4 regions of the Massilia litorea genome follow, and region 2 is predicted to be linked to each of the others. Evidence: predicted binding sites of a transcription regulator. Region 2 holds the regulator's gene; each other region holds the start of a gene.
The links. The regulator sigma-54, encoded in region 2, starts transcription at its own class of promoters, with help from an activator protein. The targets are predictions, from matches to a motif close to TGGCANGNAANCTGCTTT.

Region 1: pepA (flocculation-associated PEP-CTERM protein PepA) is a predicted target of sigma-54. The motif match lies at 4,792-4,809, and genes of this name have one in related genera.
Region 3: LPB04_RS02410 (TorF family putative porin) is a predicted target of sigma-54. The motif match lies at 6,076-6,093, and genes of this name have one in related genera.
Region 4: LPB04_RS04570 (methanol/ethanol family PQQ-dependent dehydrogenase) is a predicted target of sigma-54. The motif match lies at 4,934-4,951, and genes of this name have one in related genera.

The regions. Positions count from the first base shown of each region.
Region 1 is NZ_CP062941.1:4,403,694-4,411,182, forward strand. Features, by position in the region: gene LPB04_RS19710 (MFS transporter) at 1-173, opposite strand, end outside; gene LPB04_RS19715 (hypothetical protein) at 281-745, opposite strand; gene LPB04_RS19720 (hypothetical protein) at 935-1,546, shown strand; gene LPB04_RS19725 (hypothetical protein) at 1,688-1,936, shown strand; gene LPB04_RS19730 (NRAMP family divalent metal transporter) at 2,158-3,435, shown strand; gene LPB04_RS19735 (hypothetical protein) at 3,563-3,796, shown strand; gene pepA (flocculation-associated PEP-CTERM protein PepA) at 3,867-4,742, opposite strand; gene LPB04_RS19745 (long-chain fatty acid--CoA ligase) at 4,969-6,618, opposite strand; gene LPB04_RS19750 (MaoC family dehydratase) at 6,710-7,174, opposite strand; gene LPB04_RS19755 (acyl-CoA dehydrogenase family protein) at 7,171-7,489, opposite strand, start outside.
Region 2 is NZ_CP062941.1:798,770-806,258, forward strand. Features, by position in the region: gene hprK (HPr(Ser) kinase/phosphatase) at 1-904, shown strand, start outside; gene rapZ (RNase adapter RapZ) at 1,149-2,012, shown strand; gene LPB04_RS03525 (enoyl-CoA hydratase/isomerase family protein) at 2,172-3,257, opposite strand; gene hpf (ribosome hibernation-promoting factor, HPF/YfiA family) at 3,371-3,727, opposite strand; gene LPB04_RS03535 (RNA polymerase factor sigma-54) at 3,791-5,257, opposite strand; gene lptB (LPS export ABC transporter ATP-binding protein) at 5,296-6,057, opposite strand; gene lptA (lipopolysaccharide transport periplasmic protein LptA) at 6,057-6,647, opposite strand; gene lptC (LPS export ABC transporter periplasmic protein LptC) at 6,663-7,265, opposite strand; gene LPB04_RS03555 (KdsC family phosphatase) at 7,310-7,489, opposite strand, start outside.
Region 3 is NZ_CP062941.1:546,013-553,501, reverse strand. Features, by position in the region: gene LPB04_RS02445 (adenine phosphoribosyltransferase) at 1-233, opposite strand, end outside; gene LPB04_RS02440 (DUF2239 family protein) at 401-973, opposite strand; gene LPB04_RS02435 (OmpH family outer membrane protein) at 1,094-1,612, opposite strand; gene LPB04_RS02430 (protein phosphatase 2C domain-containing protein) at 1,663-2,538, opposite strand; gene LPB04_RS02425 (VOC family protein) at 2,727-3,149, shown strand; gene LPB04_RS02420 (adenosylcobalamin-dependent ribonucleoside-diphosphate reductase) at 3,150-5,618, opposite strand; gene LPB04_RS02415 (accessory factor UbiK family protein) at 5,651-5,905, opposite strand; gene LPB04_RS02410 (TorF family putative porin) at 6,163-6,921, shown strand; gene glnK (P-II family nitrogen regulator) at 6,935-7,273, shown strand; gene amt (ammonium transporter) at 7,284-7,489, shown strand, end outside.
Region 4 is NZ_CP062941.1:1,025,757-1,033,245, forward strand. Features, by position in the region: gene LPB04_RS04550 (ATP-grasp domain-containing protein) at 1-658, opposite strand, end outside; gene LPB04_RS04555 (hypothetical protein) at 722-1,618, opposite strand; gene LPB04_RS04560 (quinoprotein dehydrogenase-associated putative ABC transporter substrate-binding protein) at 1,615-2,514, opposite strand; gene LPB04_RS04565 (c-type cytochrome) at 2,511-2,930, opposite strand; gene LPB04_RS04570 (methanol/ethanol family PQQ-dependent dehydrogenase) at 3,034-4,839, opposite strand; gene LPB04_RS04575 (hypothetical protein) at 5,097-5,438, opposite strand; gene gfa (S-(hydroxymethyl)glutathione synthase) at 5,509-6,087, opposite strand; gene LPB04_RS04585 (S-(hydroxymethyl)glutathione dehydrogenase/class III alcohol dehydrogenase) at 6,120-7,226, opposite strand.

The DNA of each region.
Region 1 (7,489 bases), 1.6 Mb from region 2:
CACAGCATGCCGATGGCGATGATCGAGGCCAGCAGGCTGCGGCTGAAGCCGAGGTCCTGGCCCATGGGCAGGAAGAAGGGCCCGATCCCGAGGCGCATGCCGACGGTGAGCGTGGTCAATACGGTGGCGGCGGCAACGATGTTCCAGCCGAAGTACCAGGGGCGGCGCGTCATAGAGAAAAGCCAAAGGAAAAGACGAAAGGCGGGGCCGATGCAGGCCGACTGCGACGATTGTAGTCGAAGCCCGGGACCAGGCCCCGCGGCCTGCCCCTTTGCGCCGCCTAGCGCTTGGTCGACAGCGCCACGACTGCTGCCCCCGCCGCAAGGACCAGCGCGTCTTCGATCAGTCCGCTGCGGGTCTGGCCGATGCGCGCCATGGCCCGTTTGCGGCCCGCAAGCGTCAGGTAGGCGAGCGGGACAGCCGTGGCGACTGCGACCGCCGCGCCCGCCTTCTCGCGGCCTTTCGGTGCCAGGGCGGCGCCGGCAATCGCGGCGCTCGCCACGCGCGCCAGCAGGCCCAGGAAGACGGTACGGTCGGGCGCGGATTTCATCTTGTCGCCTGCCAGTTCGCCGGCGCCCATGGCCAGCGCGCCGTACTTGAACAGGGGCCGGTCGAGGAGGAACAGTTCGCCCGGTGTATCGCGGTGGGCCAGGCGGGCCGCGGCGATGGTGGCCATCGGCGTCATCGAGCGCGCGCTGGCGACGGCCCCGATCAGGGCGGAAGGAAGCAGGCTGGGTGTGTTCATCTTGTTTCTCTTTTCTAAAATTGGCATGAGCCGGCCTCTTCTGTGGCGGCTGTCCGATTGTATCGAGCCACCTGCGGCAATGGCGCCACACACGCGCGGGCGCCGGGCAGGGTCGCCGGCTGCGGATGCGTCAGCATTGAGGTTACAATAACGTTACCATATGGCAATGCAACAAGGATTCAATCGGTAATGGCCAGCACGAAAGAAAGAGCAATAAAGCAAGTCGGCTACGTCGCCATCACGACGCTCGTATTCCTTGCGTTTAACTGGGTCAACGAGCTCCTGTTCATTCAGTTCGAACAGAGCAATGGGATCAACTGGGTATTCATTCCCGCCGGGATCCGCCTGCTGGCCACGCTGCTGTTCGGGTTCGCCGGCTTTGTCGGCTTGCTGCTGGCCAGTTTCTACCTCAACTTCCATCACTTCGTGTTCCCGGATGCCTTTCGTGCATTGAGCGGCGCCATGGCGGGTGCGGGCGGCCCTTATCTTGCCTACCTGTTCGCCAAACACTGGTTCGACTTGCAGCCGCGTCTTGGCGGGCTGACCGTCCAGCGACTGCTGTTCACGGGGGTGCTGTGCGGGCTCATGAGTCCCGTCTTTCACCACGCACTCCTGTGGGTTCAGACAGGGCTGGTGGACTGGCTCGCGCTGACGGCGATGATCGTCGGCGATATCGTCGGCATCCTGATCGTCCTGTCCCTGGCAAAGGGCCTGCTCGCGCTGTCCGACCGCTTCGGCCCCGCCGCCCGCATCAAAACCCGGTGGACGCCGCGAGGTCCATCGGATCCGTACGATCCCTGAGACATTTTGTAACGTTTCTTACATGGACAGGCTGGTTGGGGCCAGGCTTTTCGTCTGTAATGAAAGGATTGCCCAATCCGTTCACGACGCCGATGATGACCTTCCCGCCCTTCCCTACAGTGCCCGCCTCGGTCCATCCGCATGAAAGCGACCCTCATCACGCCGTCGGTTCCGAAGCGGGGCAGTGTCGTGCCGGATGACATGAACGAGGGCGCCGAGCAGCGCTACGTGCGCTGCAATCAAACGATGTCGAGGCTGGTCTACCGGGCGCAGGTTGTCCGGCAGGTCTTCGGGACGAACGTGGCCAGGATCTTCATGCGCCTGATGCGGGTCGATGCCGGCGTGGCACGGCGCGTATTGCGCTCGCCCTCGTCCAGGCTCAGGCGCTAGCTCGTCGGCAGGCATGCGGACGCTGGCTCATATAGCGCCGACCCCTGCTCCTGCTAACTTAAGCCAATCTTATCGCGGCATATTGTTACCGACCGGATACGCTTTTGCCAATTCAGCCATGCTACACTGCGCGCCGACCATGAACAGTCCCTCTCTTTACCAATTCCTGCCGGCGCCCTGATCCTTGCGGTCGCGCCGGTGCATACCTGCGCAGGCCGATCATGCCGCTGAAATTTTTCCGCCGTCTCACCGACAACGCCACCCTGAAATCGCTGGGCCCGGGCCTCATTACCGGCGCCGCCGACGACGACCCATCCGGCATCGCCACCTATTCGCAGGCCGGCGCCCAGTTCGGCTTCAATACCCTGTGGACGCTGGTGCTCACCTATCCCTTCATGGTCGGGATCCAGCTGGTCTCGGCGCGCATCGGCCGTGTCACCGGGCGCGGACTGGCCGCCAACATCCGGCGCGCGTATTCGCCGTGGCTGCTGTACATCATCGTCGCGCTGCTGCTGGTGGCCAACGTGATCAACATCGCGGCCGACATCGCCGCCATGGGCGAAGCGGTGCGCCTGCTGACCGGCACCGGCTCCGGCCATCTGTACGCCCTCGCCTTCGGCCTGCTGTGCCTGTCGCTGCAGGTATTCCTGCCCTATGCCAGCTATGTGCGCTACCTGAAATGGCTGACCCTCGGCCTGCTGTCGTATGTCGCCACCGCTTTTGCCGTGCACATGCCCTGGACCGAGGTGCTCGCGCGCACCGTCTGGCCACATTTCACGTTCACCAAGGAATCGGTCGCACTGGTCGTCGCCGTATTCGGCACCACGATCAGTCCCTACCTGTTCTTCTGGCAGGCCTCGCAGGAAGTCGAGGAGATTCGCAATGCGCCGCACACACGCGCGCTGCGCACCCGCCCGCACGACGCCGTCGCCCAGCTCAGGCGCATCAAGGCCGACACCTTCATCGGCATGGGCTTTTCGAACCTGGTCGCCTTCTTCATCGTCCTGACGACCGCGGTGACCCTGGGCGCGCACGGCATCACGGACATCACCTCCTCGAGCCAGGCGGCCGAAGCGCTGCGTCCGGTGGCCGGCGAATTCGCCTTTCTCGCGTTTGCGCTGGGGATCATCGGCACCGGCATGCTGGCGGTGCCGGTGCTGGCCGGATCGGCCGCCTACGCGGTCACCGAGAGCTTCCGCTGGCGTAACGGCATGGACCTGAAAGTGGTCGAGGCGCGCGAGTTCTACGCCATCATCGCGCTGGCGACCCTGGGCGGCGTCCTGCTCGATTTCGCCCCGATCGACCCGATCGCCGCCCTGGTGCTGTCGGCCCAGATCAACGGCGTCATCGCCGTGCCGATCATGGTCGTCATGATGATGCTGGCCCATAACCGCAAGATCATGGGCAAGTACACGCTCAGCACGCGCCACACGCTGCTCGGCTGGTGCGGCATCGCGATCATGCTGGTGGCCGTGGTGGCGATGTTCCTGACCTTGTAGGGCCTGGTATGTTAGGACGCGAACAGTTGGCCCCCGCTGGAACGCTTACTGTGGACCATCAACTTACACAGGGAGAGCAGTCATGCGCACGAAACTTACACTTGCCATCGTATCGGCAGCATTGGTAATGGCGGCCGGTACGGCCAATGCCGGCTGCGGCAAGGGAGCACTGGCGGGGGGCGTGGTCGGTCATGTCGCCGGAAAGCATGGGGTTGCCGGCGCGGCGATCGGTTGCGTGATCGGGCACCATGCTGAAAAGAAGAAGGAAAAGCAGGCTGCGGCGGCGGCGGCAGCGCAGAACAACGCAACTGCGCAAAACAACGCAGCGGCGCAGCAACAAGTCACCAAGCCAAAGAAGTAATGTGACTGGGGAGGCCGTGTCCGGAAGTCGGACAGGGCCTCACCCCTTCCTTGCAATCATCGAAAGACGATCAAGCCTTCGTGTTGCGCTTGCGCATGACGGCGCCGGCGCCCAGCAGGGCGATGCCGAACAGGGCCAGCGAACCCGGCTCTGGCACGTCGACCGGCGGCAGGCCGTTCTCACCCAGCTTCAGTTGGCCATTATTGCTAACGAAGAAATAGCCTGGCGTATTCGCATATCCCTGGCCATTGCAACCATTCCCGCTGAAATTGGCGTACTGGCAAGCCACTTCGTCGACCAGGAGATCGGTCGGATCGCCGACCGTATTGGCGTTGGTGAAGGCAAAGGCCAGGATCGATTCCGTCGACAGGTCGGTGCCATTTTCGCGGAAGAAGTAGCCTGCATCCAGGCTCCCTTGGGCTGCCGACGCCAGCACGGTGATCTGGCCGTTATTGGTTGGCGAGCCGCTCGCATCGACCCGGCCGCCGCCGCCTGCCAGCACACTGAACTCGGCGATCTGGTTGCCGAGGTTGGCGCCATAGATACCGGCTGCGGTGCCGTACTGGTTGGTCGGGTTCTGGAACATGCGGATGGTACCGCCGGTGAACGAGAAGGCGCCGCCGAAGCTGCCGGTGCCGGTCGCTTCAAAGGTCGCGGTGATGTTGCCGCCCGGGTAGTTGATCGGGAACAGCTGGCTGTTGCTGTCGGCCTGCACGATGTTGAACACGCTGTGCTCGGCAAACGAGAAGCTGCTCGCGCCCGTCGGATTGATCTGGATGAACGAATTGCCATTCACGTCCAGGTACTCGTTGACCGTCTGGCCGGACGCAAAGCCGCCACCAGTCGGATTAAACACCCAATTGTTCAGGACGGTTTCCGCATGTGCGGCCCCGGCCATGGTCATCGTCATGGCGGCAGCGGCGCCCAGTGTTTTGAGGAGTTTCATAGATCGGCATTCCTTGCTTGAGTTGGTTGTGCACATACACAAATGTAAACAAGCAAGCGCCATGCCAATTTTTCGCAACTCATAAAAATCAATGACTTGCGCTCAATCGTTACGTGTTTCCCTGAGGAAGTGTAAAGTATTCCGGCATATCATTTAACAAATAATTCGGTGGTGAAACAGGCCGGACAACCCGGAAACGCGTGACGGGCTCCGGCCAGTGGGGCGCTCAGCGCTTGTCCTGCAAGCTCCGCCACTGCACCTTCCCCGTCCCCGACTTCGGCAGGGCCTCGCGGAACTCGACGATGCGCGGACTTTTGTACGCCGCCATGTTCGCATGCGACCAGTCGACGATGTCCTGTTCGCTGACCCGACCGTGAAAGCCGTCCTTCAGCACCACGACCGCCTTCACCGTCTCGCCGCGGCGCGCGTCCACGCCCGACACCACGCAGACCTCGCGGATCGCCGGATGGCGGTACATCAGCGCCTCCACTTCCGCCGGCCACACCTTGTAGCCCGAGGCATTGATCATGCGCTTGAGACGGTCGGTCATGAAGAAATAGCCGTCCTCGTCGACCTTGCCGATATCGCCGGTGCGGAGAAAACGCTTGCCGTCGATCTCGATGAAGGCATCCCTGCTGGCCTCTTCGTTGTTCCAGTAGCCCAGCATCACTTGCGGCCCGTGCACGACGATTTCGCCGACCTCGCCGACGGCCAGCGTGGCGAAAGTATCGGCATCGATCACGCGCGCATCGACGTCCTGGATCGGGATGCCGAGGCATTGCTTCTTCGGGCGATCCGGCGGGTTGATGTGGGTCGGGGCGATCGTCTCCGACATGCCATAGCCCTCGATGTAGTCGATGCCGAGCAGCTCGTGCATCTTGCGGGCAATGGCTTCGGGCATGGCGGCGCCGCCGCCGCTGAGGCGCTTGACGGTGGAGAGGTCGTACTCCATCACACGCGGACTCGAGAGCAGGTCGATCACCATGGTGGAAATCAGCTGGGCTGCGTTCACGCGGTGGCGGCGGATGCATTCGGCGGCCATGTCGCGGTCCCAGCGCGCCAGCAGGACGATGGTGCTGCCGAGGAAAATCGGACCGTTCATGCCGCCCTGCATGCCGGTCACGTGGAACAACGGCAGCACGCTCAGCGCAATCGAGTCCTGCTGCGTCCCGAACCACTGCTGGCCGGCCAGCGCGTTGTACATCACGCTGCGGTGGGTGTGCATGCAGCCTTTCGGCAGGCCGGTGGTGCCCGAGGTATAGGGCATGGCGCACAGGTCGTCCGGGCCGGCGCTGAGCGGCCCCGGACGGCAGCCGCGCGCCAGCATGGCGCTCCACAGGACGACGCCCTCGCCTTCGATGGCGCGGCGCGGGGCGGCGACGAATTCGGGCACGGCGAGATCGGTCGGCGTCGTCAGGTAGTCGGAATAGGCCGCGACCAGCAGGTGGCGCAGGCCCTCCTCGCGCAGCGGCGCGGCCTGCGCGTATAAATCCTGGGGCACGAAGATGGTGGTCGCGCCGGTGTCGCTGACGTAGTGGCGCAGTTCCTCGGTCAGGTTCATCGGGTTGACCGGCACCACGACGGCGTTGGCGCGCAGGATGGCGTAGTAGGCGATGATGAACTGCGGGCTGTTCTGCATGTAGAGCAGGACGCGGTCGCCCGCCTTCACGCCGCACTCCTGCTCGAGGTAGCCGGCGACGCGCTCGACCTGGTCCTTCAGTTCCGCGTAGCTGAGCGGCGTATCGTAGAACAGCACGGCCGGTTTGCCCGGGTAGCGCGTGCTGGAGACATCGAGGTTATAAAACAGGTTCGTTTGCGGGATGGTCAGGTGGCGCGGCAAACCGCGCGGCCAGAAATCGACGTGACGCTCGTGCATATCGGTGTGTCTCCTCGGCTCGTTCGATGCGGCGGGCCATTCCGGCGCCTGGCCGGAATGGCCCGCCGCAAGCTTGCTGCGTTTGCTGCGCTTATTGCCCTGCGCCTTGCGGACGGCGGCGGAACATCGCCATGCCGTCGATCGTGCACACGGGCTCGCCATTCTGGTTGGTCGCGACCCAGGTCGACTTCACGACCCCGCGGTCGGGCTTGGAGCTCGAGGGCTTGACTTCCTTCGTCACATAGCGCACCTGCAGGGTGTCGCCGGCGCGCACCGGCTGCAGCCAGCGCACGCCGTCCAGGCCGGGCGAACCCATGCTCGCTTCCTCGCAGCCCATGCCGTCCAGGACGATGCGCATCATCATCGCGCAGGTGTGCCAGCCGCTGGCGATCACGCCGCCGTAGATCGATTTGGCGGCGGCTTCCTTGTCGATGTGGAACGGCTGCGGATCGAACTGGGTGGCGAAGGCGATGATTTCCTCTTCCGTCACGGTACGCTGGCCGAGTTCGATTTCCTGGCCCGGCACGAAGTCATCGAAATACCATTGCTTTTTCATGCGGCCGTCCTTTCCATGAAACCTGGCTGGGCGATGAAGCGCGCCAGGTGGTGATCGCTGTCGCCCAGCGTCAGTTCGATCGTCGCCAGGCGCTTGAAGTAGTGGGCGGCCGGCAGTTCGTCGGTCACGCCCATGCCGCCGTGCAGCTGCACGGCTTGCTGGCCGACATAGCGTGCGGCCTGGTTGATGCGGTACTTGGCGGCGGAGACGGCGCGGCGGCGCTCGGTTGCTGCACCCTCGGCATCGGGCGAGGCCAGCTTGACGGCCGCCAGCAGCGCCATCGAGCGCGCCTGCTCCAGGTGGATGTACATGTCG
Region 2 (7,489 bases):
GTACGACGACAACCGCGACAGCCTGCAACTGGGCTGGTTCGCCGGCTTTCCGGGGGGCGAGCGGCTGATCTCGGGCGACGTCGCCTCGGCCGCCGACCAGGTCGGCCACCTGAACCTGATCCACCCGGGCCGCATCCAGGTCTTCGGACACCAGGAACTGAATTACTACCACCGCCTGAAATCGAGTTCGCGCAGCCACGTGATCGGCGAACTCATCGGCGGCGGCCCGCCGGCGCTGATCATCGCGCAAGGCCTGGAAACCCCGCCCGACATCCTCGCCATCTGCGACGAGCAGAACATTCCGCTGTTTTCGACCCCGCTGCCGGCGGCCCAGGTGATCGACTTCCTGCGCGTATACCTGTCGAAAAAGCTGGCCCAGCGCGTGATCATGCACGGCGTCTTCATGGACGTGCTCGGCGTCGGCGTGCTGATCACGGGCGATTCCGGCCTCGGCAAAAGCGAGCTCGGTCTCGAGCTGATCTCGCGCTCGCACGGTCTGGTCGCCGACGATGCCGTCGAATTCTCGCGCATCGCCCCGAACATGATCGAAGGCCGCTGCCCGCCCCTGCTGCAGAACCTGCTGGAGGTGCGCGGCCTCGGCCTGCTCGACATCAAGGCGATCTTCGGCGAGACCGCAGTGCGCCGCAAGATGCGCCTGAAACTGATCGTGCACCTGGTAAAACGCGGCGTGCTCGACGAGGAAGTCGAGCGCCTGCCCTTCCATTTCCCGACCGAAGAAGTGCTGGGACTGCCGATCCGCAAGGTCGTCATTCCGGTGGCAGCCGGCCGCAACATCGCGGTGCTGCTCGAGGCCGCGGTGCGCAATACGATCCTGCAATTGCGCGGGATCGATACGCTGCAGGAGTTCATGGAGCGGCAACGTCAAGCGATGAGCGGAGATTGAGTGTTGCCAAGGAGTCTGCCCTTGCAAGGGCAGACCGTTCCGCAGGCGCGGGACATGTCCCGCGAAACCCCTGCTCCACCAACGTCAAGCGATGAGCGGAGATTAGAGCGCTCGCTCTGCGCAAAAGCGTCACAACCCCCGTGCATTCGCTGCTAACGTTCACGATCGGAAGGTAAGCGCTTTCAACCGGTCAAAATCGGGACGATCGGGGACAAAGTTGCTACGGTTGCGGTATCATCGCGCCATGCACATCGTTCTCATCACCGGTATCTCCGGATCGGGCAAATCGGTTGCCCTGAATGTTCTGGAAGACGCGGGTTACTACTGCGTCGACAACCTGCCGCCGGCCTTGCTGCCGCAGCTGGTGAAAGCCGTGTCGAGCGAAGGCACGGGCAAGCTCGCCGTCGCGGTCGATGCCCGCAGCTCGGAATCGCTGACCGAATTGCCGCTGACGGTGGCGCGGCTGAAAGAAGAAGGCCACCAGGTCAAGGTGCTGTTCCTGACCTCGAGCACCCATTCGCTGGTGGCACGCTTCTCCGAAACGCGGCGCAGCCATCCGCTGTCGCACACGCTGCGCCCGGGCGAAAACCCGGCCTCGCGCCGCACGCTGATCGAATGCATCGCCGAGGAGCGTGAACGCCTCGGCGCGATCGAGCAGCTCGGTCACGTGATCGATACCTCCGAGGCATCGGCGAATAAACTGCGCGGCTGGATCAAGGAACTGGCCGAAGTCCAGCACGCACCGCTGACCCTGTTCTTCGAGTCCTTCGCCTTCAAGGTCGGCGTCCCGCTGGACGCCGACTTCGTGTTCGACGTGCGCGCCATCCCGAACCCGTATTACGACCTGGCGCTGCGCCCGCTGACCGGCAAGGACGCCCCCGTGATCGCCTTCCTCGAGGCCCAGCCGAGCGCCACCGAGATGCTGCACGATATCTGCAAGTTCGTGGAAAAGTGGCTGCCTTCGTTCAAGACGGACAACCGCAGCTACCTGACGGTGGCCGTCGGCTGTACCGGCGGGCAGCACCGCTCGGTGTACATGGCGGAGCGGTTGGCGGCCTATTTCAACGAGAGCGAGCGCGTGGTGCTGAGGCATCGCGAGCAGTCGTAGCTCCCGTAGGGTGGGCTCTAGTGAAACCGTCGTTGAGGCCATTGGCCTCAACGACCCCACGCGGTGATACGCGCGGGCTCCGATTTCGTGCCGGATGATCTCGCTGCCACGTATCGCCGCGTGGGCTCGGGGAGCCCACCCTGCGTTACGCGACAGTTATCAGCTTAAATGCCGCAGCGGGTGTGCGTGATCCGGCCAGACAGGTTCGAAGAACCGCTCCACCATTTCCGGAGTCACCGCGTCGAGCGTTGGCGGATTCCAGGCAGGCGCATTGTCCTTGTCGATCACCAGCGCGCGCACGCCTTCCAGCACTTCCCCGTGTTCAAAATTGCGGCGCACCAGCGAGCGTTCCATGCGCAGGCAGTCGGCGACATCGAGCGCGGCCCCACGCTGCAGCATCTCCCAGGTCACGCACATCATCAGCGGCGAACGCTGGCGCATCGCGGCCAGGGCCTTTTGCAGGAACGGATTCTCGTCCTTTTCCAGCGAGGCCATGATGGCGGCCACCGAACTGGCGCCGAAGTGCGCGTCGATCGCGGCGCGCTGCGTCTCCAGCACGCTCTGACCCGCGTCCACAGCGAAGCGCGCGGCGAAGCGACGGATCGCGTCAGCCAGCTGAGCGCCCGGCGTCGATTCGATCAGCGCGTTCAGTTCGCCCAACTGCGCGCCCGGCACGAAGACGTCGGCCAGGCCAACGTACAGCGCGTCGGCAGCGCCGATCGTCAGTCCGGTCAGGCCCAGGTAGTTGCCCAGCTGGCCCGGTGCGTGCGACAGGAAATGGCTGCCGCCGACGTCCGGGAACAGGCCGATGTTCACTTCCGGCATCGCCATCTTCGTGCGCTCGGTCACGATGCGCAGGCCAGTTTCAGGACCGCCCTGGGCGATACCCATGCCGCCGCCCATCACCACGCCGTCCATGATCGATACATACGGTTTCGGATAGAAGTGGATCAGATGGTTCAGCGCGTATTCCTCGGTGAAGAAATCTTCGAGCAGGGCGCTGCCGCCGGTGGGGGTCGCGTGGCCGGCTTCGTGGAAGAAGCGGATATCGCCGCCCGCGCACAGGGCTTTTTCGCTGCTGCTGGTGAGGACGACCGCGCACACCGACGCGTCGTCGCGCCAGGCCAGCAGGATGTCGGTCAGACGCCGCACCATCGCCAGCGAGAGGGAGTTCAGGGCCTTGGGACGGTCGAGCGTGATGATGCCGGTGCCGTTGGCAACGCGGGTCAGGACATGGTCGGTCATGGCGAATTCGTTGATGGAAAAGACAAGCATTTTACCCAAGACACTGCCGTCCACCGCACAAAATGAAAAGGGCGCCTTCCGGCGCCCTCGTTCAGACGGTGCTCGATGCGCGATCAGATCGCAGCAGCAGCCTCTCCGCCTTCAGGCAGGCGCTTGAGCGCCTCACGACTATGGTCCTTCAACATCGTCTTGTATTTCATCACCTGGCGATCGAGCCTGTCCATCAGGAGATCGATCGCCGCATACAGGTCTTGCGCCACACTTTCCACGTGTACGGTCTTGCCGGAGACGCGCAGGTTGATCTCGGCCTTCTGTCGTTTGTCTTTTTCGGTGAGGTTGTCGATCGCGAGGATGACGTGGGAATCGATCACTTGATCGAAATGGCGGGTGATGCGTTCGAGCTTGTTCTGTACGTATTCACGGATGGCGGGGGTGACGTCGAGGTGGTGGCCACTGATGGTGAGATTCATACACACTCCTTTGAAAATGTAGCGGCCGCCGCGCCGCGCAGGGAGTGCGCATGGGGGCCGCTGTTACAAGGATTTGCGGAGACTGACGGGAGGAATCTTGAGTGCCTCGCGGTATTTTGCAACCGTGCGGCGCGCAATGACCATCCCTTGTTCACCGAGCATTTCCGCGATCTTGCTGTCGGATAATGGGTTCTTTGGGTCTTCTGCTCCTGTCAGTTGCGCAATGAGCGCCCGTATCGCCGTAGACGATGCTTCGCCCCCCGCTTCGGTGGCGACATGGCTTCCGAAGAAATACTTCAGCTCAAACATGCCGTGCGGGGTCAGCATGAATTTTTGAGTTGTCACGCGAGAAATTGTGCTCTCGTGTAGTCCTAGTGTATCAGCTATCTCGCGAAGCACAAGGGGACGCATGGCAACCGCGCCATGGCTGAAAAAGTTCTTCTGGCGCTCCACAATTGCCTGCGAAACACGCAGGATCGTGTCGAAACGCTGGCGCATATTTTTAATGAGCCACTTCGCTTCCTGCAGCTGCGCGCTCATCTGGCCTTCGCCTTTGCCCTGCTTGAGCAAATTCGCATAGACGTTGTTCACACGCAGGCGCGGCATCACTTCGTTGTTCAGCGAGACGCTCCAGCCGCCCTTCGACTTGCGGACAATAACGTCCGGTACGACGTAATCCGAGACGCTCGACGCGAAGGCGGCGCCGGGATGCGGATTGCACTGGCGGATCACGGCCTGCGCTTCACGCAGGTCCTCGTCGTCGCAGTCGAGCGCTTTTTTCAGTTTCGTGAATTCGCGCTGCGCGAACCAGCTCAGATACCCCTCGACGATTTTCAGGGCCATGCGCCGCGTCACCAGCGGCACGCCCGGCATCGCGCGGATCTGCAGCGCCAGGCATTCGGATGCGCTGCGCGCGCCGACGCCGACCGGGTCCAGGCTTTGCACCAGCGCCAGCGCGCAGCGCAGTTCGTCCATCTCGACCTCGAGCTCCTCCGGCAAGCGCGCATGGATCTCGTCGAGCTGCTCCTCCAGGTAGCCGTTGTCGTCGATCGCGTCGATCACGAGTTCGGCCAGCGCGCGGTCGCGCGCCGTGACGCCCGTCACGCGAATCTGCTCGCACAGATGCTCGCGCAGGGTCACGCCGACCGCGCCGAGCTGCGGGCGGCCGTCGTCGTCGCCGTCGCCGCTCGATGCGCGCGAACCCTCTCCCCAGTCGCCCTCGGACTCGCCGCGTTCGACCTCGCCGCCTTCGCCGCCCTCGGCCGCCTCGGGCGCAGGGGCGCCCTCCTCGTTGTTCGGCGCCGGCGCCTCGGCTTGCGCCGGCGCGCTGTTGATCGCGCCGTCGGCCAGCAGGCGCACCGAGTGGTCGAGCGGGTCGTCGAGCCGTTCGAGCAGCGGGTTATCGGACAGGATCTGCTCGATCTCCTGATGTAGTTCAAGGGTGGAGAGCTGCAGCAGGCGGATCGACTGCTGAAGCTGCGGCGTGAGCGCCAGGTGCTGCGAAGTCCGGAGTTGCAGGGATTGTTTCATGGTGCCGCTCGGTGTCCCGTGTTGTTGCTACAGCCTTGCTACATGCGGAAGTGTTCGCCCAGGTAGACGCGTCGTACCGACTCGTCGGCGATGATGTCGTCGGGACGTCCCGACGCCAGCACCGCGCCCTGGTTGATGATGTAGGCGCGGTCGCAGATGCCGAGCGTCTCGCGCACATTGTGGTCGGTGATCAGGACGCCGATGCCGCGCTCCTTCAGGAAGCGCACGATGCGCTGGATCTCGATCACGGCGATCGGGTCGACGCCGGCGAACGGCTCGTCGAGCAGCACGAAGCGCGGATTGGTCGCCAGCGCGCGCGCGATCTCGACGCGGCGCCGCTCGCCGCCCGACAGCGACAGGGCCGGGTTCTCGCGCAGCTTCTCGATCTGCAGTTCGGCCAGCAGCGAGTCGAGGCGCGTATTGATGGCATCCTTCGTCAGCGCCTTGCCGTTGTCGTCGCGCTGCAGTTCGAGCACGGCGCGGATATTGTCTTCCACCGTCAGCTTGCGAAACACCGAGGCTTCCTGCGGCAGGTACGACAGGCCCATCACCGCGCGCCGGTGGATCGGCAGGCTCGAAATGTTGGCGCCATTGATCTCGATGGTGCCGGCGTCCGACGGCACCAGGCCGACGATCATGTAGAACGAGGTGGTCTTGCCGGCGCCGTTGGGGCCGAGCAGGCCGACGACTTCGCCGCAGCCGACTTCCAGCGAGACGTCGCGCACGACCAGGCGCTTGCCATAGCTTTTTTGCAGTCCGCGCACCACCAGGGTGCTGCGGTTGTCGCGTGCATCTTTCATTATTTCTTTCCTGGTGCTGCCGGCGCTGCCGGAGCCGCCGCTGGAGCCGCGGCGGGCGCAGTGCGGCGCGGCGCGATGATCAGGGTCCCGCGGCCGCCGCCGGACTTGGTCTCGCCGCTGGCGTCGTTGCGCACGGTGGCCACTTCCTTGCGGTTGTCGTAGGAGATGTAGGCGCCATCGAGTTCGTTCGTCAGGCGCCCGTTCTCGAGTTCCTTCACGATCGCCTTCGAGAACAGTTTCACGAGTTCCACCCGCTCGTCGTATTCGATGCGCTCGGCCTGGCCTTCGACCCACAGGTCCGGGCCGCCGTCGCGCTTCTGGCGGAAGGTCGCCACGCGCCCCGGGTTCGAAGTAAGCGTGACGTTCATGTAGCCTTCCGGGGTTTCCTTGAGCAGCGCGCGGTCCGACTTCAGGATCAGGGTGCCGCGCGTGAGGACCACATTCCCCGTCAGGATGCGCGTCTGCGTGACTTCGTCGACGTCGAGCGAATCGAAGTTGATGACGGCCTGCTTGAGCGAGTCCGCGCGCTCGGCGTGGGCTGCCGTCAGCGACAGCAGCGAAAGGAAGGCGGCGGCGAAGATGTTTTTCATTAGGGCTCGTTCCTGTTATTGGTTGGGTGCGGGGCTCGTACGCGGCGGATAGACGATCTGGCCGCGGCCGCCGAGGTGCAGCTTCTGCGTCGGGTTCTCGGCCACCATGCCGACGCCGTTGGCCGAGGCGGCGCCGAGCGTCATCTGGACCGGACGATCGGTCTTGACGATCTCGTCGTCGGCCAGCACGGTCAGGGCCTCGGTTTTCGCGCGCAGGGCCGCGCTCTTCGGCGTGGCCGGGCGGTTGACGTCGACGTTGCCCATCAACTCGACGCGGTCTTCGCCGTGGTAGACCTGGCCGCGGTCGGCGTGCATGGTCATGCGCGGGCGGCCCGGCGCCATGCTCTCGACGACCGGCCTGGTCACTTCCGAAACGTCGTTGTCCGGATGGTGGGCCAGGCGCGCGCCCGACACCACGTAGCGCGGCGCGCCGTGTTCGGTCATGCGCACGAAGCTGAAATTCTCGACGATGTAGTCGGGTTCGTTCAGGCCGTTGCCGACGCCCGTCGCATCGTCGGTCTGGACCGCCTGCAGCAGCCAGAAGCTGCCGAAGGCGAAGAAGACCGCCGTCAGCATCAAGGCCAGCAGGCGCCAGCGGTGCGCGGTCCGTTTGTTCACGTAGGTTGCCATGCGGTTAAGCGCTTAGTCGAATTCATTTGAACTCATGCGAAATAGGGCGAGAGCGCCTGCTCGTACGTGCCCTGGGCGCGCATGACCATGTCGCACACTTCGCGCACGGCGCCGCGGCCGCCGCCGGCTTTCGTCACATAGTGCGCACGGTGCTGCACTTCCGGATGCCCGGTCGGCACCGTCACGGCGAAACCGACTTTCGTCAGCAGCGG
Region 3 (7,489 bases), 250 kb from region 2:
ATGGCGAAGCCGACCTTGCGCTCGTAGGCGAGGGCACCGGCGATCATGAATCCACGCGCGTCCATGGCAAGAATGAAGTCGAAGTGCAAGCCCTCGGTCTCCGCGTGCAAGGTATCGACGGCGAGGCGCCAATGGTCAGGGTTATCGAAAATGCAACCGACATCGATAAAATTGACACCCGGTTCCGGGTAATCCTGAAAAAATTCCAGCGGAACGCTGTCGAAATCATTCATGTGAGGTATATGGTCGTGTGGGTGAAGCGAATGGGGGACGAGATTATCGCAGGTCTGCGCACAGGCTGCGCGCAGCAGAAACATGTGCGCATCCCGAGCGCCGTCAAGCCGGTCGCCGGCCGGAAGCTGGCGCTCGAAACGCCGGACGTAACCAGCAGCCTGGCGAACTAGCTGCTGGGCGCCTGCCCGCTGCCGAACGCAGGCCCGGCCAGCTCCAGCAGATGCGCACGCACGTCCCCCGGCCAATCCGCAACGAGTCCCTGGAAGCGTTCGCCATCGCTCGCGAACAGCGCCCGCGACGCCTCTTCGAAGCCGGCCGCATCGCCCATCAGCTCATGCATGAAGCGATAGGCCGCGTCGCGCGCTTCGCGCATCATGTCGGCCTCGCGCGCATCGCGCGAGGCGTGTTCGACCAGCTTGCGCAGCGCCACCGAGGCGCCGCCCGGCTGCTTTGCCAGCCATTCCCAATGGCGCGGCAGCAGCGTCACTTCGCGCGGAATGACGCCCAGCTTGGGGCGGCCGGCGCCGCGCCCGGGCGCACGCGGAATCCGTTGCAGCACCTCTTCTTCCGTGCCGGTGAAATTGATGTCGACCGGTTGACTCGTGGCGGCGTCGAGCAGTGCGATCGAACGGTCGGACCCTTTGTCGAGCGCGGCCTTGACGGCGCGCACGACCTCGACGAGCTCACCCCTGGCCAGGAGTTCGGTTCCGGCAAAAGCGATGCAGTTGTTGGGCAGCATGGGATTCTCCTTTCGTGAGGCGCTTCCCGACAAGGAGCGCATGCGGAGATATTACCCGGATAAAAAGCAGGGCGCAATAACATCCGGGTAAAATAAGCGACGGCCTTGCGGCGACTCGGCTTACCGGTCCAGCATGGCCTCGACCTTGTCCGTGACGTCGATCTGCGGCCGGTGCCAGATGGTGCGCGTCAGGACCACGTCCACACCAAGCTGGGCGGGCAGGCGGGTGACGATCTCGACGATGCATTTGGCAATCGCGGCACGTTCGGACGCCGTGCGTTCGGCGAAATCGTCGCTGATTTGCGCCTGGGCGCGGCGGATGTTCCGTTCGAGTTCGCCCACGGCGCGCGAACGCACGAGCTTCTCGCGGTCGTCGAGCTGCGGGGCGTCCTGCGCCAGCTTGTCCGACAGCGCGCGCAGCTGGCGCAGCTGGGCTGCGATCCGCTCGCGCCGCGGGGTGAATTCGGCCTCGATTTTTGCGGTCGCGGCGCGCGCGCGTTTCGAGTCGACCAGCAGGCGCTCGACGTTGACGACGACGATCCGCGCTTCGGCCGGGCGCAGGGTGTCCTGGGCGGCGGCCGGGCCGCACAAGAGCGCAGCAAGGCACAGCGCCGCCACATACTTCAGATGCTTGTTCAATGGTTTTCCTTGCCGGTCGCGCGGCGCTCCAATGCGCCAATCAAACGAAATCATTCGCTTTCCTTCCTGGTGGGACCGGTCCACAGTACCGCCGATGCATCGTCGGCGCTTTTCACCGCCAGGGTGGCGGACGCCCGCGCCGCTTCGAATGCGCGCAGTTCATCGAGCAGAGCGGCCAGTCCATCGGTCCGGCAGCGCTGCGCCAGTTCCTCGATCGTATACAGCCCATAGGAGTCGACCAGCCGATAATAACCGTCGGTCATGCCCAGCACGGCGGTTCCCGGCGCCAGCCGCAAGGCGTATTCGCGCGCCTTGAATTCGCCCTGCGGCGCCAGGCACAGCACATCCGGCGCCGGCGACCCGTGCTGGAATGCGCGGCGCGCACGCAGCATCGGCAGCAGGCGCGCGCGCTTCGCTGCCGGATCGCTCACGCCTTCGAGGGCGAGGGCGGCGATCGCTTCCTGCAGCACGGCCTCCTGCGGATTGAGGTAAGGGTCGAGGTCGAGCACCGCGCCGGCGGCGTCGAATGCGAACGCCTTGCAGTCGCCCAGGCAGTAGAGCGCGAGCGCGAGCTGGTCTTGCTCGTGCCGGATGCGGATCCAGGTGAGGGCGGCCAGCGGGTGGGCGTACAAGGGAATCGCCTGTGCACCGGCCCGCGCCGCCCAGGCATCGCGCACCGCAGCGACCGCCCGCCGCACGGCCGCGCCCTGGGCCAGGCCTGGTGCGATCGCTTTTCCGAGTTCGGCGGCAAAGGCCTGCACGAACCAGGCGACATCGCCCTGTTCGCGGTCGACGTAGTCGGCGTCGGCGACCGAGGTGGCGCCATCGAGCACCACCAGGTCGGTCGTCTCCCCGGACTCGAACACCGCGATCAGGTCTTCATTGATACCGCCGTCCGGGGCGCGGGAAATTTGTTCGGTGGTCATGCACATCGTTGTCGGTTGGCGGATGACCTCGATGTTATCACCGCGGCGTATCGTTAATCGAGCGAAAGCGCCGGGAATGCGTGGACATCGACTTTTCCCGACTCGGACCTGTCAAGAACGCTGTGTTTGTGAGCGCGAACCTCTCTAGAATAGGCAGGCATTGTCCGCCACTTTTTTGGGAGATTCTCATGCAATCCACGCCCCTGTTTCACCTGGCTTTCCCGGTACGCGACCTGGCCGAGGCGCGCCGTTTTTATGGCGATTTGCTCGGCTGCCCCGAAGGCCGCAGCTCCGACGAGTGGGTCGACTTCAATTTCTATGGCCACCAGGTGGTGGCCCACCTGGCGCCCGACGAAGTGAGCGCGGCGCCGACCAACGCGGTCGACGGCCACAATGTCCCGGTACGCCACTTCGGTGCGATCCTGCCGATGGAGCAGTGGGAAAGCCTGGCCGACAAGCTGCGCGCGGCCGGCACCCGGTTCGTCATCGAGCCGCACGTGCGCTTCAAGGGGCAGGTGGGCGAGCAGGCGACCATGTTCTTCCTCGACCCGTCGGGCAATGCGCTCGAATTCAAGGCCTTCGGCGACATCAGCCAGGTCTTCGCCAAGTAATCAGCCGCATTCGCCCACGTACTGGCAGTTGTCGCAGCGCGTGCAGCCGTCGATCTTGCGCAGCGCGCGGGCGCCGCATTCGGGGCATTTCGCACCCAGGGCCGGCGGCGGCGCGCTTGCCGCCGTGGGCTCGGGCGGCGCCATATCGACTGAACCGCCACGCGCGGCGAGCTGGCGCGCCAGTTGCGGCACCGGTACCTGATTGCCCTGGCTGTCGAGGAAGCCGCGTCCAATCAGGATCCGCTGCAGCATGAAGCCGACCGCGGCCGCCTCCGAGTCGTGAAACACCGGCACCCGCGTGCCGTCCTCGCGCGTGAGAAAACCGCAGCGCACCGGGCCCTTTTCCCAGACCACGTCGCGCATGTCGGCCAGCGCCTTGGCGATCGGCCCGCCGGCGCGCGCCAGCATCGAGAGCAGGCGCATCGAGGAGGTGATCCATTGCTGGCCGTCGCTGCGCTGGTTGGCCGGCATGAAGAATTCGAAGGGGCGCTCGATCGTCACCGGCAAGCCGTCGATCACACCCTCGGCCCGGATGAAGCTCACCGTCAGGTACAGGGTCTTGCGGCCTTCCTGGGTCGAATACTCGATCTTCGAGGTGACCGAATCGAGTTCGCCCAGCGGACGGCCGTCGAAGCGCTTGCGCAGCGGATCCTCGTCCTGGGCGGCCGGGCCGGCGTCGGCCACCGTTCCCAGCACGCTGCCCAGCACCGTGTTCGGCCGATAGGTCGCCAGCCCCTTCAAGCCGGCGCGCCAGGCTTCCAGGTACAGGCCGCGGAAATCGTCATACGGATAATCGACCGGCACGTTCACCGTCTTCGAGATCGAGGTGTCGATGTAGGGCTGGACCGCTTCTAGCATGCGCAGGTGGTCGTCGGCGCTCATCTGCAGGGCGGTGACGAACTGCGGCGGCAGCGGACCGTCCGGCGTGGCATCGGGATCGAGGCGCAGATAAAGGCGCCAGGCGTGGTCCTGCACCTCGTAGGCGCGCATCGAATCGTCCGGCATCCGCTTCTTGCGCTGATAGGTCCAGGAGTAGGCGGGCTCGATGCCGTTCGAGGCATTGTCGGCAAAGGCCAGCGCAATCGTGCCGGTCGGCGCGATCGAGAGCAGGTGGGAGTTGCGGATGCCATGCACGCGGATCGCTTCACGCAGGTCGTGCGGCAGGCGCGCCACGAAGGCGCCTTCCAGGTAGCGCGCCGCATCGAACAGGGGAAAGGCGCCTTTTTCGCGCGCCAGTTCATTTGACGCCGCATACGCCGCATCGCGCAGCGCTTCGGCGATCCGTGCGGCCAGTGCGCGGCCCTCGGGCGCGTCGTAGCGCAGGCCCAGCATGACCAGTGCGCTGCCCAGGCCGAGGAAGCCGAGGCCGATGCGGCGCTTGGCGCGCGCCTCGAGCGCCTGCTGTGGCAAGGGCCACTCGGTGGCGTCCAGCACCAGGTCGAGCATGCGTACCGCGACCGCCGCGACCTCGCGCATGCGCTCGAAGTCGAAGCGGGCGTCCTCGCTGAAGGGCCCGTCGACGAAGCAGGTGAGGTTGATCGAGCCGAGATCGCAGCAGCCGTAGGCCGGCAGCGGCTGCTCGCCGCAGGGATTGGTCGCGCGCAGCCGCTCGCAATACCAGAGGTTGTTCTCGGCGTTCATGCGGTCGATGAACAGCACGCCCGGCTCCGCGTGATCATAGGTCGAGGCCATGATGCTGTCCCAGAGCGTCCTGGCGCGCACTTCGCGGTAGACCCAGAGGCCGTCCTCGCGTTGATGCGCGCCTGCCGCAAGCAGTTCTTCTCCCGGCTCGGCGCGGTGCACCAGCGGGAAGGTGGCGTCCGCTTCCAGCGCATGCATGAAGGCGTCGCTGACGCCGACCGAGATATTGAAATTCGAGAGGGCGCCGCTGTCCTTGGCCGCGATAAACCGTTCGATGTCGGGATGGTCGATGCGCAGCACCCCCATCTGGGCGCCGCGCCGGGCGCCGGCCGATTCCACCGTGCGGCAGGAGGCGTCGAACAATTCCATGTACGAGACCGGTCCGGAGGCGCGCGAGCGGGTGCCGTGGACGAGGCTGCCGAAGGGGCGGATGGCGCTGAAGTCGTAACCGACGCCGCCGCCGCGGCGCATCGTTTCCGCTGCCTCGGCCAGCGCCGTGTAGATGCCGGGCAGGCCATCTTCGCAGCCGGTGACGGAATCGCCTACCGGCTGGACGAAACAATTGATGAGGGTAGCTTTGAGATCGAGGCCGGCGGCGGAGTTGATGCGTCCGCCCGGAACGAAACCGTTTTCCATGGCCCACAGAAAACGTTCGGTGAGTTCGGCGCGGCGTTCAGGGGCTTCTCGCGCGGCAAGGGCGCGGGCCACGCGCTGGCGCACCTCGGCGACCGAGGTCTCGTGGCCTTTCGCGTATTTTTCGCGCAGTACGTCGATCGACACCTCTTGTGGAGGCAAGCCCGTGCCGATCAATTTTTCGTTTGCATTCATGGCGTCACTCGGAAGTTACGCCGGCAGCGCCATTACACCTTCGGAGCCGTCTCCGTCAGCCGCGCTTCCAGCTCGGCCACGCGCAGCTCGAGCGCTTCGAGCTTTGCGCGCGTCTTTGCCAGCACCTGGGCCTGGATGTCGAATTCCTCGCGCGTCACCAGGTCGAGCTTGGAAAAGCCCTGGGTCATCATCGCCTTGACGTTGCGCTCGATGTCCTTGGCGGGCGAGCTTTCCATGGCCTGGTTGATCTTGCCTTGCAAGTCATTAAAGAAATTATTCATATCCAAAAGTCCTGGGTCTGAGGCGGCGCACCGCGGTGGTGCGGGGCGACCTCGTTTAGTGCATGACGGCGCATCCTGCGCCGGCTGCGCACTTATTTGTGGTGAGTATCACCAGAAGTGGGGCGCGAGAGCGAAAAATCAAGCACATGAGAGCCCTTATACACGTCCATAGGGGCTGGCACGCATTCTGCTACAGGATGGGTAAAGCTGCAACCCAGGGCACCAGAACACCACATCCGTCCATCCAAGCAAGGGAAATCGTCATGAAGATCAAGTTAGCAGGTAGTGCAGTCGCGAACGCAGCATTGCTGGCGCTGGTAATGATGGGCAATGCGCAGGCGCAAGAAGCAGCGGCTGCGCCGGTCGCCGAGCACCAGCTCAGCTACAACGCGGCGCTGACCACCGAGTACCGCTACCGCGGGCTGTCGCAGAGCCGCTTCGATCCCGCGCTGCAGGGCGGCGTCGACTACACCCACAGCCCGACCGGTTTCTATGTCGGTACCTGGCTCTCGACCATCAAGTGGACGAAGGACCTGGGCGGCGACGGCAACGTCGAGGTCGACCTGTACGGCGGCAAGCGCGGCCAGATCACGGAAGCGATCAGCTACGACGTCGGCGGCCTGTATTACTGGTATCCGTCGAACGACCTGCACCCGAACGCGAACACCTTCGAACTGTACGGCCAGGTCGGTTTCGGTCCGGGCTACCTGAAGTATTCGCACTCGACCACGAACCTGTTCGGCACCACCGACAGCAAGCAGAGCGGCTACCTGGACCTCGGCGCCAACGTACCGGTCACCGCCGTCGAAGGCCTGGTGCTGAACCTGCACGTCGGGCACCAGCGCGTGAAGAACAACAGCCCGCTGTCCTATACCGACTACAAGGTCGGCGTCACGAAGGACTTCGGCTTTGCCAGCGTGTCCCTGGCCTGGATCAAGGCCAATACCGAAGCCTATGTGGATCCACGGGGACGCAATCTCGGCCGCTCGGCGGCGGTGCTGTCCGTCTCCAAAACTTTCTGAAAGAGGCAATGCGATGAAACTGATTACCGCCATTATCAAGCCCTTCAAGCTCGACGAAGTGCGTGAGGCGCTGTCGGAAATTAACGTGCAGGGCATGACGGTCACCGAAGTCAAAGGCTTCGGCCGCCAGAAAGGCCACACCGAGCTCTACCGTGGCGCCGAGTATGTGGTCGACTTCCTGCCGAAGATCAAGATCGAAGCGGCCGTGGATGACGACATCGTCGACCAGGTCATCGACGCCATCCAGGGCGCCGCGCGCACCGGCAAGATCGGCGACGGCAAGATTTTCGTGTCCGACCTCAGCCAGGTCATCCGTATCCGTACCGGCGAGACCGGCAACGAAGCACTGTAAGGGGATCCTAATGAAATCAATCGCTTCCAAACTCCTCGGCGCTGTGCTGGCGCTGGGTGTTGCGCTGCCGGCCTGGGCCGCCCCAGGCATCAACAAGGGCGATACCGCCTGGATGTTCATCGCCACCATCCTCGTGATCATGATGTCGATCCCGGGCCTGGCCCTGTTCTACGGCGGCCTGGTGCGCGCGAAAAACATGCTGTCGGTGCTGCTGCA
Region 4 (7,489 bases), 230 kb from region 2:
GAAACCGGTTGTCGCGCACCGCCACCCGCTCCTGGTTGCGCGCCAGCAGCCGCGCCGTGCCGTCGCAGCAGATCAGGGAGAGGCTGCCCAGCTTGCCCGCGACAAAGGGCTGCAGGACATAACCCTGTGCCGCGCTGGTGCGGATCCAGGCCAGCGCCGCCGCGCGATCGCTGAACAGGCGGGTGTCGAGACAGCCCGCGCCATCCTCCGGCTTGACTACCCATGCGCCCTCGCCCTCCGGCAAAGAAGCGTGCGGGCGATAGGTAGGGACGGTCGCGACGCCGCCCTCGGCCAGCGCCCGTGCCACCTTCAGCTTGCTTCCCGCGACCCGCACCGCACCGGGCGCGCTCCCCAGCAGGATGCGCTTGCCGCGCAAGATGTCACGCGACAGGTGTTCCAGCAGGCCTTCCGATTCCGGCGCCAGCGGCCACACCGCGTCCGCCGCCTGCACACAGGCGGCAAAGCGCTCGCCGAAGCTGCGCGCCGCCGGCGGCTTGCCCGGTGCATCCAGCGTCGCCATCGTGCACACTTCGACACCCGGCACGGCGCCGAGGTCGGCCAGCAGGGCATCGAACAGCATCGCGCCCTGCTGCGTGAACGCATGCGGCAGGGGGCGTGCCGTTGGTCCGCCTTCCGTCACATAATCGAAAGCAAACACTTTCAAGGGCGCCATCCTGTGCCTCCGGCTGGTTCCATGTCAGGCAGCGTCCATCCGCCGAGCTCAGCGCTGGGAGGCGACCACCTTGACCAGGGTGAGCGTTTCGTCGATGACGGGCAATGCTGCACCGGGTGCCGGTTTGCCGGCCCGGGGCGCGCCCTGGGGTGCCGGAGAGGGCGGCGCCGCGCCGCGCGCTTCCATCGGCGCCCCGCTGCCAGGTAGCGCTGTGCCGGTTGCCGCTGCGCCCGGCGCTGTTCCCCCGGCGGCGGCCGTGCGCGCCACCACCGTACCCGGCGGCGGCCGGTTTCCCTCCGTATTCGTCAGCGAGGTACTGACCTGGTAAATGCCCCCCGGTACCCCGTCACTGAGGATGAACGTATACGTCTTGCGCACGTAGTGTTCGAAGCGCGCATGCAGCGGATCGTCCAGGTAGGGCTGGATGCGGACCGCCTTGCCGTCCAGCGTCTTGCCCTGGTAGGTGATGCGTTGCGGTGTCACCTGGGCGCTGTTGGCCAGCGCCATCCGGATGCGCTTGCGGAAATAGGTGACCGATCCGCCCGTCAGGCGCTTCATCTCGGCAATGTCATGCTCGAGAAAGCCGAGCAGGACCGGGTTGCCGTGTGCGTCATCCATCTCGGGCAGTACGTGCCTGCGTTCGCCGGTGAGGAAGCGCAGCGCGGCATGCACCTGTCCCGCCTTGCGCGAGACATCGAGCAGGACGCTGTCGGTGAACGCGGGCTCGACGTTGCTGAGCTTGCGGAATTCATAGACCAGGGTTGCCGGCGCCTTCATCTGCGCCAGGTGGTCGGTCTCGAAGAGCAGGATTTCGGCCGGCGAGACTTCCTGCTGTGCGAGGGCGTTGCCGATCGGGAGCGCAACGAGAATCGCGAAGCCCAGGCAGGCTGCGCGCACCCGGGGCGCCGCGCGCGCAGCCGGGCAATGTAGCGGGCGCGCGCTCATGGTGCTTTCGCCACAGGGGGAGCCGATGCCGCCTGCCCCTGCTGCTCGATCAGGGGCACGCCGTATTGTTCGAGAATCGCGTGGATCTTCGCTTCGTTGGCGACGATCAGCTGGTCGATACGCTGGCGAAAATCCTTGTCGCCCTGACGCACCGCCATCGCGATCTCGAAATCGAATTTCAGGCCCGGCTTCGACACCAGCGGAATGGCGACGATCGGCGCCGTACGGGCATTCCTGGCGAAATAGCCGGCAATCGGTCCCCAGGCAAAAGCCAGGTCGATCTTACCGCTGGCCAGGTCTTTCTCGACGATTTCGCCTGGATACTGCTCGGCGTCGCCGGTCTGGCTCTGGTACCAGTTCACTTGCTCCATCAGTTGGTTCTGCAGCAACCAGTCGGTGACGGGCGAGCCGGCAAAGGCACCGATGCGCAGTTTCCTGCGCTGTGCAGGATCGAGCGCCAATAAATCGTCGAGGCTGCGCACCCCGTCCAGTCCCTTGCCCCTGACATAGGCCATGGCATAGGCGGAGTGGTAGTAGGGCCGCGTGGTTGCGGCGAGATCAAACCCTTTCGCCACGCCCGTGACCAGGTCGCATTTGTAGCGATCGGAATTTTCTTCCTTGGCGCGCAGGGTATTGCGTATAAACCCCATCCGCTGCGGGAACCAGGTGTGCTCCAGCTTCCAGCCCAATTGCTGGGCAAACAGGGCTGCGATCTTGTTCTCGAAACCGTCCAGCGCACGGTTCGACAGCGGCAAATTGTTCGGGTCCTGGCAGACCCGCAAGACCTTGTCCTCGCCAGGTTGCGGCCCCGGCTGCGCGCCTGCCGGGCCGGGTAGCCAGGCCAGCACGCAGGCCGCGCCCGCCAGGAGCGGGAGCCATGTCGGCCGCCACCTCATTTGCCGATCTCCTGCAGGCGGCCCGGTTCGATGGCGCCGTCCGAGCGCCCCTTCAGGTAGGCGTACAGGTTGTCGATGTTTTCGCTCACCATCTTGCTGTTCTCGAAATTCGGCATGCCCTTCTCGATCCGTCCCTTGAGCACGGTCGCCTTGAATTCCTCCTTGCTCAGCACTTTTAAACTGTTCACCAGCGAGGGACCGACCATGCCTTCCTGGGCGGCGCCGTGGCAGCGCTCGCAGGCCATGGCGCGCCAGGTTTTCCAGCCGCTCAGGGTCTGCGCGTCGACCTTGTTCCCAGCGGCCACCTTGTACGGTGCGTTGTCCGCCGCCAGGGCCGGGGCCGACAGTAATCCGGGCAGCGCCGCCAGGGTCCAGCAAGCGGCGGCGATGACTGCTTTGTTCGTGAGTCTGTTCATATTCATTCCTGGATAGCGAGGGTCGCTTGCCGGCCTCCCCGGCCGGCAAGTGCCCTCAATTCAGTTCACTTCACTCTGCACGGCAGCGATGAGGATGATCGCTTCAGCGGTCCGGCAGTGCGAACACCGTCAGGACGCCACCGAGCTCGGTGTACTTGGCCAGGTCCTTGTAGCCGCCCACCGCGCCCAGGCCTTCGGTGCCCTTGGTCAGGCCAGCCGCGAGACCGATGCCGGCCCAGCCGCCGATCCCCGACAGCACGCCGATGTATTGCTTGCCCTTGTATTCCCAGGTGTGGACGTTGCCGATGATGCCCGATGGGGTCTTGAACTTCCACAGCTCCTTGCCGTTGAGGTCGACCGCCTTCAGGTAGCCTTCCAGGGTGCCGTAGAAAACCACGTCGCCGGCGGTCGAGAGCGCACCGCTCCAGACCGAGAATTTTTCCGGCTTGGACCAGACGATCTTGCCGGTGCCGGCATCCCAGGCGATGAAGTTACCCAGGCCGCCGTGGCTGTTCGGCGCGGCGTACATCGAGAGGGTCGAGCCGACATAGGGCTGGCCGGCCGTGTACTCGATCTGGAAGGGCTCGTAGTCCATGCACACGTGGTTCGTCGGCACGTAGAACAGGCCCGTCTTGCGATTGAAACTGGCCGGCTGCTGGTCCTTGCTGCCGAGGGCCGAGGGGCAGATGCCCTTCGAGTTCACGTCGGGACCGTTCTTGTCGGTGCTGTACTTGGCGACGACCTGCGGCCGGCCAGTCTTCATGTCGACGTGGGTCGCCCAGTTCACCTTCGGATCGTATTTTTCGGCCACCAGCAATTCGCCGCTCACACGGTCGAGGGTATAGCCGAAGCCGTTGCGGTCGAAGTGCACCAGGGCCTTGCGCGGCTGGCCTTTTACTTTGATATCGGCCAGGATCATTTCGTTGACGCCGTCATAGTCCCACTCGTCGTGCGGCGTCATCTGGTACACCCATTTCGCCATGCCGGTGTCGAGGTCGCGTGCGAAGATGGTCATCGACCATTTGTTGTCGCCCGGACGCTGGCGCGGATTCCAGGTGCTCGGGTTGCCGGTGCCGTAGTACACCAGGTTTGTCGCCGGGTCGTAGCTGTACCAGCCCCAGGTCGTACCGCCGCCCAGCTTCCATTGATCTCCCTGCCAGGTTTTTAGGGAGGAGTTGGGGCCGATCGGCGCCATCTTGCCGTCGGTCCAGGTCATGGTCCTGCCCGGATCGACCATCAGTTCGTTGTCGGGGCCGGTGCTGTAGGCCTTCCACAGGATCTTGCCGGTGTTGATGTCGTGCGCCGTGACGCGTCCGCGCACCCCGAACTCGCCACCGCTGATACCGGTCAGCACTTTGTCCTTGAACACGTGCGGCGTATTCGTCGTGGTCTCGCCGATCTTCGGATCGCCTACCTTGATCTTCCAGAGTTCGGCGCCGGTCTTGGCGTCGAGCGCGACGAGGGTGGTGTCGGCCTGCTGCAGGAAGATCTTGCCGTTGGCATAGGCCACGCCACGGTTGACGGTGTCGCAGCACATCACCGGGATCACGGTCGGGTCCTGCTTCGGTTCGTACTTCCAGCGGATGCTCTGGTCTTCCAGCGAGAGTGCGAACACCTTGTTCGGGAAGGGGCTGTGGATGTACATCGTATCGCCGACGACCAGCGGTCCGCCTTCGTGGCCGCGCAGCACGCCGGTGGAGAAGGTCCAGGCCACTTGCAGGTTTTTCGCGTTCTGGGCGGTGATCTGTTTGAGTTCGCTGTAGCGGTGGTTCGCCAGGTTACCCGACTGCATGGCCCAGTTTTTCGGGTCCTTGGTCAGCTGTTCGACATCGGAGTCGGCGGCGAAGGCCGGGGCGGCAGCCAGCGCCAGGCACGGCCACCAGCGGATGAGTCTTGAAGTAAATGACATGGTTAAGTCTCCTGTGGTTTTTATAAGCAGTGCGACCTGGTCAAGCGTCAGACAAACTTCCCAACTTCAGCAGGCGGGTGGGCCTGCCATCAACACAGCACTAACCGTGCCAATGCGGTGCCAGTGCCGGGCCGCACGGGGCCGGGTCGCGCCGCCCTCCTGCCTGCCCGCGGTGCGTGACACTGCTGTGCAAAATTCGAGACAGTCGCGCCACGACCTGTGCCGTCCACGGCGCAGCGGCAGGCTGAACACCCGGCTCAGCGTTCCGGCACATGGCAGGCCTTGTTGGCGCTGGCCTGCAGCGCTTTGTATTTGGTCGCCATTTCCTTCACCGGCGGCGGATCACGAAACAGCGCACCGCGTTCGCCCGCGAGGGTCTGGTTGCGCAGGGCGGTCGACATCGTCACGTAGTCGTCGTAGCTCATGTCTTTGGCGATGTGATCGATGGCGCAGGAGCATTTATAAAGGTACTCGTACTTGCCCTCGTGTTTTTGCATGCACTCGAGCACGTACTCGACGCGGCTGCTGGTCGGGAAATCATGGGCCTGGACAGCGAAGGGGGCGAGGCAGGCCGCCAGCAGCAGGTAAATTCGATTCATCTTGTCTCCATATGGGCTTGCCGGCACTGGCCCGGCATGTGGGCCGGCGCCGGCAGGGGCCGGTTGTGCGTCAGGCGTTCTTGAGCACGCCACGCGACTTCGCGACATGGGTCGAGATCGCATCCATCAGGGCCGGCGACAGGGCGTCGTAGGGCGGCAGGCCGATCTCGTTCAGCCGTGCCCGGATCGCGCCCATCTCCTGCGGCGGCGCGCCCGCTTCGATGATCGAGGAGACGAAGGCGGCAAACTCCGGCGGGGCCCAGCCGCGCTCTTTCGAGAGCTCGGTGTGCACGAAGTCGAGCCCATAGAAAGCGTGGCCCGTGTTCTCGATGCGGCCGTACATGTGGACGCCGCAGTCGCGGCAGGCGTGGCGCTGGATGGTGGCGCTGTCGTCGACGATTTGCAGCTTGTCTTCGTTGGCGGTCACCTTGACATTGTCGCGTCCCACCACTGCCACCTGTGAAAACAGTGCACCGGCCGGCTTCCAGCATTTGGTGCAGCCGCAGACGTGGTTGTGCGCCACTTGTCCCTTGATCTCGACGGTGACGGGATTCGTCGCGCACTGGCAGGTCAGGGTCCCGCCCGCAAAACCGGGCGCTGCCCGCTTGATACCATCGACCGCCGGATGAATGTTCACTTCGCTGCTCATGATCGCGTCTCCTGTTGGTTGGTTTGGACTACTCAGTACAACACCACCGAGCGGATCGACTGCCCGCTCTTCATCAGTTCGAAGCCCTCGTTGATGCGCTCGAGCGGCAAGGTGTGGGTGATCAGGTCGTCGATGTTGATCTTGCCGTCCATGTACCAGTCGACGATCTTCGGCACGTCGGTGCGGCCGCGCGCGCCGCCGAAGGCCGAGCCTTTCCACTGGCGTCCGGTCACCAGCTGGAACGGGCGCGTGCTGATTTCCTGGCCGGCGGCGGCGACGCCGATGATGAAGGACTGGCCCCAGCCTTTATGGGTACACTCGAGCGCCTGGCGCATCAGCTGGACGCTGCCGACGCATTCGAAGGAAAAATCGGCGCCGCCATCTGTCAGCTGCACGATGTGGTCGACGATGTTGCCGACCTCATTCGGGTTGACGAAATGCGTCATGCCGAATTTTTTGGCGATCTCGACCCGGCCCGGGTTGATGTCGATGCCGATGATCTTGTCGGCGCCGACCATCTTCGCGCCCTGGATCACGTTCAGGCCGATGCCGCCCAGGCCGAACACGACGACGTTCGTCCCCGCCTCGACCTTGGCCGAGAACACGACGGCGCCGACACCGGTGGTCACGCCGCAGCCGATATAGCAGGCTTTATCGAAGGGCGCATCCTCGCGGATTTTCGCCAGCGCGATTTCGGGGACGACGATGTAATTGGAAAAGGTCGAGGTGCCCATGTAGTGGAACAGGGGCTTGCCGTCCAGCGAGAAGCGGGAAGTCCCGTCGGGCATCAGGCCGCGCCCCTGGGTCGAGCGGATCGACTGGCACAGGTTCGTCTTGCGCGACAGGCAGAATTTGCATTGCCGGCATTCCGGCGTGTACAGGGGAATCACGTGATCGTCCGGCTTGACCGAGGTAACGCCGGGCCCCGTTTCCAGCACGATACCGGCGCCCTCATGGCCGAGGATGGCGGGAAAAATGCCTTCCGGGTCGGCGCCGGACAGGGTGTAGTAATCGGTATGGCATATGCCGGTCGCCTTGATCTCGACCAGTACCTCGCCGGCACGCGGCCCCTCCAGGTCGACCTCGGCGATGGACAGGGGCTCTCCGGCCTTCCACGCAATGGCAGCTCTCGTTTTCATGGCATCTTTCTTGTCGATGAGGTCCACCGTTCTGGCGGACGGGTTGGAAAACAGTGTGTCTGGGCTCCCCTGTCGCTCCAAAACTGCAACAGGGCCGCGCGCGCTGTTCAATCCGGGGACAGGTGTTCCGTCTTTGTCGCTTGGGTTCCGGTCGAGATGGCGCCTGGCGCTCCCTGGAAGCCAGAGGATGCAAGGGCCGTGCCACGCCGCCCTCGGACGGCAGGCGCAGGATGTGCAGCTGAGTTCTGTGAACGGGCGGCCGT